Regions from separate parts of the Streptomyces sp. NPDC020747 genome, predicted to be linked through region 2. Evidence: riboswitches for the same ligand, from Rfam matches in the RefSeq annotation. Region 2 holds a riboswitch; the other holds the start of a gene.
The links. Region 2 has a riboswitch for cyclic di-AMP ahead of ACH4YP_RS09155 (M23 family metallopeptidase). Riboswitches for the same ligand answer to the same signal wherever they lie in the genome.
Positions count from the first base shown of each region.

Region 1: linked by a shared signal. The riboswitch ahead of ACH4YP_RS05250 (transglycosylase family protein) and the one ahead of ACH4YP_RS09155 (M23 family metallopeptidase) in region 2 are both predicted to bind cyclic di-AMP.

Region 1 is NZ_JBIRTJ010000002.1:26,381-31,277, forward strand. It holds gene ACH4YP_RS05240 (cytochrome P450) at 1-700, shown strand, start outside; gene ACH4YP_RS05245 (transglycosylase family protein) at 912-1,874, shown strand; cyclic di-AMP (ydaO/yuaA leader) riboswitch at 2,100-2,270, shown strand; gene ACH4YP_RS05250 (transglycosylase family protein) at 2,275-2,991, shown strand; gene eno (phosphopyruvate hydratase) at 3,435-4,715, shown strand; gene ACH4YP_RS05260 (septum formation initiator family protein) at 4,876-4,897, shown strand, end outside.
Region 2 is NZ_JBIRTJ010000003.1:22,188-27,084, forward strand. It holds gene ACH4YP_RS09145 (PrsW family intramembrane metalloprotease) at 1-38, shown strand, start outside; gene ACH4YP_RS09150 (aldo/keto reductase) at 56-1,000, opposite strand; gene ACH4YP_RS09155 (M23 family metallopeptidase) at 1,061-2,113, opposite strand; cyclic di-AMP (ydaO/yuaA leader) riboswitch at 2,125-2,280, opposite strand; gene ACH4YP_RS09160 (PP2C family protein-serine/threonine phosphatase) at 2,569-3,690, opposite strand; tRNA gene ACH4YP_RS09165 (tRNA-Met) at 3,836-3,909, opposite strand; gene ACH4YP_RS09170 (dihydrofolate reductase family protein) at 4,081-4,897, opposite strand, start outside.

The DNA.
Region 1 (4,897 bases), on a different contig from region 2:
GAAGATGCGCGGCTATCTCGCCGAGCTCATCCACCGCAAGCGCGAGGAGCTGACGGAGCTGGCCGCCCCGGGCGAGGATCTCCTCTCCGGTCTCATCCGGGCCTCCGACCACGGCGAGCACCTCACCGAGAACGAGGCCGCCGCCATGGCCTTCATCCTCCTGTTCGCCGGGTTCGAGACGACCGTGAACCTGATCGGCAACGGCACGTACGCCCTGCTCACCCACCCCGAGCAGCGGCAGCGGCTCCAGGACTCCCTCGCGGCGGGCCGTACGGACCTTCTCGCGACCGGTGTCGAGGAACTGCTCCGCTACGACGGGCCGGTGGAGCTGGCCACCTGGCGGTTCGCCACCGAGCCGCTGAGCATCGGCGGGCAGGACATCGCCGCCGGCGACCCCGTACTCGTCGTGCTCGCCGCCGCAGACCGCGACCCCGCCCGGTTCGCCGAGCCCGACACCCTCGACCTCTCCCGCCGCGACAACCAGCACCTCGGTTACGGCCACGGCATCCACTACTGCCTCGGCGCACCACTGGCCCGGCTGGAGGGCCAGACCGCGCTGGCCACGCTTCTCACCCGGCTCCCCGACCTGCAACTCGTGGGCGATTCCGCCGATTTGCGGTGGCGTGGGGGTCTCATCATGAGGGGATTGCGCACGCTTCCGGTGGAGTTCGCCCCTTCGGTGAAGGTGCGTACGGACTAGCGGCTGACTAGCAGACGGGGTCGACGGAACATGAGACTCCGTCAACTTTGTGATCTTCACGTGATCTGCGCTGCATCGACTTGTGACAAGAGTTCGACTGCCTATACGTTCACCCATCAATGCGACCGGTCCCGCCTGTCGCAGAAGTCACAAGCGCAGTCATCGGCTGTGCGCTGTGCGCAGTCCTTGCTGTCACGCGAAAGGCAACCGCATGCTCTCCGGGAACGGTCGTCACCGTCGCCCCCGTCAGGCTCCGGCTCTCCTCGTCGCGGCGGGCGTGACCGGGTCGGCCATCGCGATTCCTCTGCTCGGCGCGACCGGCGCGAGCGCCGCCAGCGGTACCACCTGGGACGCGGTCGCGGAGTGCGAGAGCGGCGGCTCCTGGAGCGCGAACTCCGGCAACGGGTACTACGGCGGCCTCCAGATGACCCAGGAGACCTGGGAGGACAACGGCGGCCTCGACTACGCGCCGAGCGCCGACCAGGCCAGCCGCTCGCAGCAGATAGCCGTCGCCGAGAAGATCCTCGCGAAGCAGGGCACGAGCGCCTGGGCGACCTGCGGACTCGTCGCGGGCCTGACGCAGAACTCCGACTCGGCCGACGCCGACACGGGAGTCGCGGAGGAATCCTCCACTCCGTTGTCCGGCTTGGGTATGGGGGACAGCGGCAACGGGACGAACTCCGACACGTCTGGTTCATCTGATTCATCCGGTTCGTCCGACTCGCCCAAGTCGTCCACCGGCAGTGGCGACAGCGCGGACTCACAGGATTCCGACAGCTCCTCCGCGGACGCCACCGCGAAGAGTGATGACCCGGACAAGTCGTCCCAGAGCGGCGAGCCTTCGGCCGAGGCGAGCGAGAGCGCCGGCGCGGAAGACAGCGGCTCCGGCCGTCACCGCGGCGGCAGCGCCGACGAAGGCGCCACCGACTCCCGTGCGGACGACTCCGTCGGACGGCATGCCTCGCGCAGCGACAGCGAGTCGCGCGTCGCCGCCGAGGGCTCGTACGCCGTCCGTTCCGGAGACAGTCTCTGGGGGATCGCCGACTCCCTTGGCGTCAAGGGCGGATGGCGGGCGCTCTACGCCGAGAACAAGGAAGCCGTCGGCGACGACCCGGACTTCATCATCCCCGGTCAGAGCCTCGACGTGGAAGGCCTGCAGACGGCGGACAAGTAGCGGTCCGCGCGGTGTGCCATGTGGTCATCAAGGCGTCGAATCGGGCTAAAAACAGCGGCAGTTCGCGCTGAATGTCCGATTTGGCGAAAGTGAGACATGGATCTCAAGACCTTGATCGTCTTTGAAATTCGGCGGATCGCGTGTCTACGGTCGTGACCGCTCGCCACTGGTGAGCCCCGACGGTCGCAACGCCGAATCCTGCCAACGGCCGTACGGGAACAGTCGTCGCGTCAAGCGCCGTAGGCAGGAGCGGGGGACCCAAGGTAAGTGCCGGACCCGGTCGTCGAGGCCAGGTACGGCTTGGGGTTAAGCCGCGTGACAGCAGTGTCACGTGGCCGGGCAACTCACTCGGCCCGAACCCGACAGCTCACCTCGCAGGCGTCGGTGAGGGGATCACTTCATGCTGTTTTCCGGCAAGGGCAAGCACCGCCGCCCGTCCAAGGCCACCCGTATCGCCACGCTCGCCGGTGTCACCACCGCGGCCGTCGCCGTCCCGCTGATGGGCGCCACGGGAGCCTCCGCCGCCACCGCTTCCGAGTGGGACGCCGTCGCCCAGTGCGAGTCCGGCGGCAACTGGTCGATCAACACCGGCAACGGCTACTACGGCGGCCTGCAGTTCTCGGCCTCCACCTGGGCCGCGTACGGCGGCTCGGCGTACGCCTCCACGGCCAACCAGGCCTCCAAGTCCCAGCAGATAGCCGTCGCTGAGAAGGTCCTCGCGGGCCAGGGCAAGGGCGCCTGGCCGAGCTGTGGCGTGGGCCTGTCCGGCGCCTCGACCGGTGGCGCCCCGGCTCCCTCGGGCTCCGGCTCCTCGAACTCGGGCAACTCCGGCCAGAGCACCTCGCAGTCTCAGCAGCAGCAGAGCACCAAGTCCTCCGAGGAGCGCGCCTCGCGTTCCCAGGAGCGCTCGACCGCGAAGAAGACCGTCGAGACCCCGACCGGCAAGAAGGTCGAGAAGGGCGACGGCGAGTACAAGGTCGTCAAGGGTGACACCCTCAGCGAGATCGCCGAGAAGGAGAACGTCAAGGGCGGCTGGCAGAAGCTGTACAAGCTGAACGACGACATCGTCGACGACGCCGACTTCATCTTCCCGGGCCAGCAGCTGCACCTCAGCTGACCCCCGTCGGCCGCGACCCCCACTTCGATCGCCCGGACGACATGTCCAGGCCGAGGCCCTGGCCGCTCAGCCTCGGCCGGATCTCCGGTCCATATTCGAATCGCGGCTGAACCACAGCGCCCTCACATCCGTGTCCCCCATAGTGGAGGCCTCGTGAGGGCACCCCCCCGTCCCCCACGGGCTCCCCGCTCCGGTGCGTGTTCCCCCGTACGCACCGGGGCGGGGCTTTTTTCGTTCCCGCGCTCCCCTTGTACTTCCCGCGCGCCTCCCTCTCGCTTTGTTCCGTTCGGAAACAATTTACTCTCGGTTCTGTCCATGAGGCGGTCGAGGGCTGGCCGAACCGCGGCAGCCGGTTAGGCTCATGCTGCGGGGCCACCACAGGTCGCGCCCAACCGGGCCTTCGGCCCGGAACAGCTTGCGTCACATCCCAGAAGGAGATGCTCGTGCCGTCCATCGACGTCGTCGTAGCCCGGGAAATCCTCGACTCGCGAGGCAACCCCACCGTCGAGGTCGAGGTCGGCCTCGACGACGGCAGCACGGGTCGTGCCGCCGTTCCGTCCGGCGCCTCCACCGGTGCCTTCGAGGCTGTTGAGCTCCGTGACGGAGACCCCAACCGTTACCTCGGCAAGGGTGTCGAGAAGGCCGTCCTCGCCGTCATCGAGCAGCTCGGCCCGGAGCTCGTCGGCTACGACGCCACCGAGCAGCGCCTCATCGACCAGGCGATGATCGACCTGGACGCCACCGACAACAAGGGCTCGCTCGGCGCCAACGCCATCCTCGGCGTCTCGCTCGCCGTCGCCCACGCCGCGTCCGAGGCGTCCGACCTCCCCCTCTTCCGCTACCTGGGCGGACCGAACGCGCACCTGCTGCCGGTCCCGATGATGAACATCCTCAACGGTGGGTCGCACGCCGACTCCAACGTCGACATCCAGGAGTTCATGATCGCCCCGATCGGCGCGGAGTCCTTCTCCGAGGCCGTGCGCTGGGGCGCCGAGGTCTACCACACCCTCAAGAAGGTCCTGAAGAGCCGCGGCCTGTCCACCGGCCTCGGCGACGAGGGCGGCTTCGCCCCGAACCTCGGCTCCAACCGCGAGGCCCTGGACCTGATCCTCGACGCGATCAAGGAGGCCGGTTACGTTCCCGGCCAGCAGGTCGCCCTCGCGCTCGACGTCGCCGCCTCCGAGTTCTACAAGGACGGCAAGTACCTCTTCGAGGGCAAGGAGCGCTCCGCCGCCGAGATGACGGAGTACTACGAGGAGCTCGTCGCGGCCTACCCGCTCGTCTCCATCGAGGACCCGCTGTACGAGGACGACTGGGCCGGCTGGAACGTCATCACCGAGAAGCTCGGCGACAAGGTCCAGATCGTCGGCGACGACCTCTTCGTCACCAACCCCGAGCGCCTCGCCCGCGGCATCGAGGAGGGCTCCGCCAACGCCCTGCTCGTCAAGGTCAACCAGATCGGCTCGCTGACCGAGACGCTGGACGCCGTCGAGATGGCCCAGCGCAACGGCTTCAAGTGCATGATGTCCCACCGCTCCGGCGAGACCGAGGACGTCACGATCGCCGACCTCGCCGTCGCGGTGAACTGCGGCCAGATCAAGACCGGCGCCCCGGCCCGCTCGGACCGCGTCGCCAAGTACAACCAGCTGCTGCGCATCGAGGAGATCCTCGACGACGCGGCGGTGTACGCGGGCCGTTCGGCCTTCCCGCGCTTCAAGGGCTGAGCACGGCCCTTCGGCCGGGGTGACAGCCCCGTCGTACGTACGTCCCCGTACTCGGTCCCGTACCGTGTGCGGGGACGTACGTACGTGACGGGCTCGATGTACGCGATGCACTCGACGGGCTCGATGTGCTCGACGGGTTTGTACCGGGGAGGCGGGACAGATGGCCGTGAAGGACCGCGACC
Region 2 (4,897 bases):
CCCCGACGCCGTACACGTACAACCCGTACCGCTCCTGAGAAACGCACCCCCGACCTCAGCCGGAAGCAGCGGTCAGCCTCCCCGACTCCCCCTCCGTGAGGTCAAGTCCGGCCACCCCCAGCAACGCCGGAAGCTGCTCAACCGTACGAGCGCTGGCGATAGGGGCAACGACGGTCGGCCGGGACGCGAGCCAGGCCAGAGCCACGGTGGCGGCCTCGACCCCACGTTCCCGCGCGACCTCGTCGAGCGCGGCCAGCACCCGCGGCCCCCGCTCCGACTCCAGATGCGCACCCGCGGACCCGGCCCGCGCGCTGTCGACCACGGCACCCGCCCGGTACTTGCCGGTGAGGAAGCCCGAGGCGAGCGAGGAGTAGGGGACGACGGCCAGACCTGCCCGGGAGGCGACGTCCCTCAACGGGCCCTCGTACGAGTCGCGGGAGACGAGGTTGTACCGGGGCTGCAGCGCGACGTACCGCGCGAGGCCCTCGCGGTCGGAGAGGTCGAGGGACTCCTGGAGCCGCTCGGGAGAGAGGTTGGACGCGGCGATCGCGCGCACCTTGCCGGCGCGGACGAGCTCGTCCAGGGCCGTGATGATCTCCTCGACCGGCACGGACGGATCGTCGAAGTGGGTGTAGTACAGGTCGATGTGGTCCGTCTTCAGCCGCCGCAGTGACGCGTCGGCCGCGGCCTTGATGTTCGCCCCGGACAACCCCTTGTACCGGGGGTGCGCGCCGACCTTGGTGGCGACGACGACGTCGGCGCGGTTGCGGCGCGCGGCGAGCCAGTCGCCCAGGACGGTCTCCGACTCACCGCCCTCGTTGCCCGGCGCCCAGGCCGAGTAGGTGTCGGCGGTGTCGACGAAGTTCCCGCCCGCGGCGGTGTAGGCGTCGAGTACGGCGAAGGACTGCGCCTGGTCGGCGGTCCAGCCGAAGACGTTGCCACCGAGCGAGAGCGGGAAGACATCGAGGTCGGACGAACCCAGCCTGCGGAGAGAACTCATGGATGGGTCAACAGCCGTACCGGACGACTGTATTCCACACCCAGCCCCCTCAGGCCCGCCCTACGGAGTGAGCCCCTTGCCCCGCAGCCACGCCATCGGGTCGATGCCGTCGCCGCCGCTGGTGTGGACCTCCAGGTGGAGGTGCGCCCCGGTGACGTTGCCGGTCGCGCCCACGCGGCCGATGATGTCGCCGGTGCTCACCTTCTGCCCGACGCTGACGCCGATCGACGACTGGTGCGCGTACCAGAGCTCCGTACCGTCGTCGAGCGTGAGGACCGTGCGGTAGCCGTACGAGCCGTTCCAGCCGGCCTCGGTGATCGTGCCGCTGTGAACGGCCTTGATCGGGGTACCCGTGGGAGCGGCGAAGTCCAGACCCGTGTGCTGACCGGACGACCACAGCGCACCGGACTGCCCGAAGGTGGAGGTGATCGTGTACGAGGAGGTGGGCAGCGTGAACTGCTTGGCGAGCTCGGCGAGGCGCGCGGCCTCGGCCTTCTCCTTGGCCGCCTGGTCCGCCTTCTTCTCGGCGGCGGCGACCTTGGCCTCGGCGGCGTCCCGCTCCTTGGCGGCCAGCGTGGCGGCCTTCTTCGCGGCGGCGGCCTCGGCGGCCTCCTGGGCCTCGCGGTCCACCTGGTCCTGCTGCTCCTCGGCCTGGAGCATGATGCGGGCGCGCAGGGCCTCGCCCGCGTCCGAGTTGCCCTGCTCGGCGTCGGCGGTGGTGAGGCCGACGGCGGTGATCGGGGTGCTGGATCCCTCGGGGGCGTCGTCGTCCGAGAACGGCGAGCCGACGTTCGGCAGGTCGGGGATCGAGATCGACACCGGCGGCTTGCCGGTCTGCGCGGTGGCCATGCCACCCGCGCCGACGGCGGCTATGACACCGACGCCCAGAACGGTCGAGCTACGGGCGAGTCCGCCGCCGCCGCGCTGCTTGGCGACGCGGTGCCGGCCGCGGACGGGAAGGACGGTCTCCGCGCTGGGATTCCAGACCTCCCACGTCTCCTCGTCCTTACGGGCGCCGTAGGCGAAGGTGTCGGGCTTCTTGTCACCCGAGGACTCACCCGTCAACTCATTCGGCACGAACGAGGGTGTGGGGGCAGGCCGGTTGGACGCCACGTAGGCGCACTCCTTTCCTTCCTTCTCGCCTACCGGGTTAGCTGACGGGTTCGGAGCAGGAAGGTCTCCTACGCGCGTCAACCGCGGTGCGCTACACCGCGAAGACGAGCGATTCACCCCAAGTGGTGGTTCCCCGGTTCCCTTGCGGGATTCGGCGCGTGCGCACGGAGCCGACTCTTGTGACGGCTGGGACTACCGCGCTGCGTTATCGAACGTTAATAGACCCGGGCACCGGATTCCAAGCCGTTCCTGATGATCGTTACGGCTCTTGGCCTGGACTTACGGGTCATGAGCGGAGTAAATCGGGCGAGTTGATCGACATTCAGGAGCGGGAGCCCTGTTGATGGTGCGTCAGTTGTTGAGCAGAGGGATTCCGTTCGACTACCAACGGTGATAGAGGCCGCCGCAAGAGCGACGCATCTCACGATCATCGCGCCCTCACGACCGCCGTGCCCTCACGCCCGCCGCACCGCGAGCAGTGCCATGTCGTCCGTGGCCCCGCCTCCGGTGTGCAGCAGGACGTCGTCGAGTACCGCGGCGAGCAACGCGTCGGGCCCGGGAAAGACCCGCCCGGACAACCGCCGGGCCGGATCGTAGAAGACGCCCCGCCGGTCCCGCGCCTCGGACAGCCCGTCCGTGTGGAAGAGCAGCATGGCCCCGCCCGGGAACTCCTCCTGCTGCGCCCGGTCGGGCCAGGTCCCCAGCGCCCCCGTCCCGAGCGGCAGCGCGGGCTCGGCCGCGGCGAGCGTACGTACCTCTCCGTCGCCGTACAGCAGCAGGGGCCCGGGGTGGCCGCGGTTCACGAGGCGTACGACCGGGGTGCCGTGCGGGATCTCGGCGAGCACGGCGGTGGTGAAGTCCTCGAAGGCCGCGACGATGTCGCGCCGGACGCCCTCGCGCGCGAGCGCCCGCTCCAGCCGCTGGGCGACCGCCTCCAGGCTCGCCTCCTGCTCGGCGGCCTCACGGAAGGCACCGATGAGCACGGCGACGACGGAGACCGCCCCCATGCCCTTGCCCCGTACGTCGCCCACGAGGAGCCGTACGCCGTGCGGGGTGTCCTGCACGGCGTACAGGTCGCCCCCGATGAACGCGCCCTCCTGCGCCGCCTCGTACCGTGCCGCGATATCGAGGCCGCCGATCCGCGCCGCGGGTTCGGGCAGTACGGCCCACTGGGCGGCCTCCGCGATCTCGCGGGCGGTGGCGAGGCGCGCGTCGCCCCGGTGCACGAGCCGGTTGATGCCCACGGCGAGGACGGCGGCCGTGGCCACGGTGAGGACCTCGGTGACCGCGCTCACGTCGAAGGCGAACCTGAGATGTACGACGGCCATGGCCGCGGTCGCCGCGATTCCCGTCCACACGGTGGCGCCGAGCGAGAACAGGGGTGCCGCGATGAGCACCGCGGCCGTGAAGAAGGGAGCCGCGGTGAAGTCCTGCGGGGTGAGGAGGTCGTAGCAGACACCCGCGACGATCAGCAGCGCCGGCAACGCGCGGACGAGGGTGCTCGGATACGAGGCGGTCCTCTCCACGGGCTCGACGCGCACCGGTTCCTGCTTCTGCTCCGGTCCCTGCTCCTCCACCTGTCCAGGCTTCCGGGAGCGGGGGCGGCGGGCGAGCGGACGAGGACCGGGCGGGTGAAGACACCCTGGGGACACCCGAGTCGAGATATCCGGGGAAACACCTGAGGCCGGAATCCTTGATCGGATTCCGGCCTCAGGCCTTCAGTAGCGGGGACAGGATTTGAACCTGCGACCTCTGGGTTATGAGCCCAGCGAGCTACCGAGCTGCTCCACCCCGCGTCGTTAAGACCACTGTACGCCATCCGCGGGACCCAAAGCACACGCGTTAACTTCGCCCGCGCTTCACCGGGTGGTTTGGTACGAAACATGCCGGTCGGCGGTACGGGCCGACAGTGCGGGTCGGCCCTGCGCATCGGCCGTACCGACGGGAAACGGGCCGGTCGGGCCAGGTCAGGTCAGGTCAGGTCGGGTCAGGTGACGGTTGGGTGCCTTCGCGTCGGCCTCGTACTCCGGGAGCACCAGGACGTCGGCGCCGGCCGCGGCCAGCAGCCCGCTCCCGTCCGCGCCCGCCACGAAGGTGTCCGGCTCCCGCCAGGCGGTCACGACCCTGCGTACGCCCGCGTCGAGGATCAGCCGGGCGCAGGGCGCGGGCCGTGACGCGCGGCGGGCGCACGGCTCCAGGCTGCTGTAGACGGTGGCGGTCGCGAGCCGCGGATCACCCGGCCCGATCTTGGCGAGGGCGGCCTCCTCGGCGTGCGAGACGGGGTCGGACTCGCGGGAGTACCCGCGGGCCAGCTCCGTACCGTCGGCCGCGACGACGACCGCGCCGACGCTGAACGCGGTCCGCGAGGGCGGACACTCGGCGGCCAGTTCGCAGGCGAGCGCCAGCCACCGGTGGTCGGCGGCGGAGGGTACGGGCCCGGTGCCGGGCGCGGTGGGGACGTACCGCATGAGGACGACGTCCCCCACGGGCCGCGTCTCGACCAGCCGCAGCCGGTTGCGGGGGCCGCCCGGGTAGTCGCCGGGGCCGAACAGCCGGGGCGCGTCCGGCTCCCCCACGACGAGGGGCGCGAGGGCGAGCTGCAGCTCGTCGGCGAGGCCCTGGCGGAGCAGCTGGGTGTGGACGCGGCCACCGCCCTCGACCATGAGCCGCCGTACGCCGCGCACGTCGTGGAGATGGGTGAGTACGGCCCGCCAGTCGACGTCCGGTCCCACGGGGACGACGCCGACGCCGAGCCCGCGCAGCGCTTCGGTGGCCTTGGCGGCC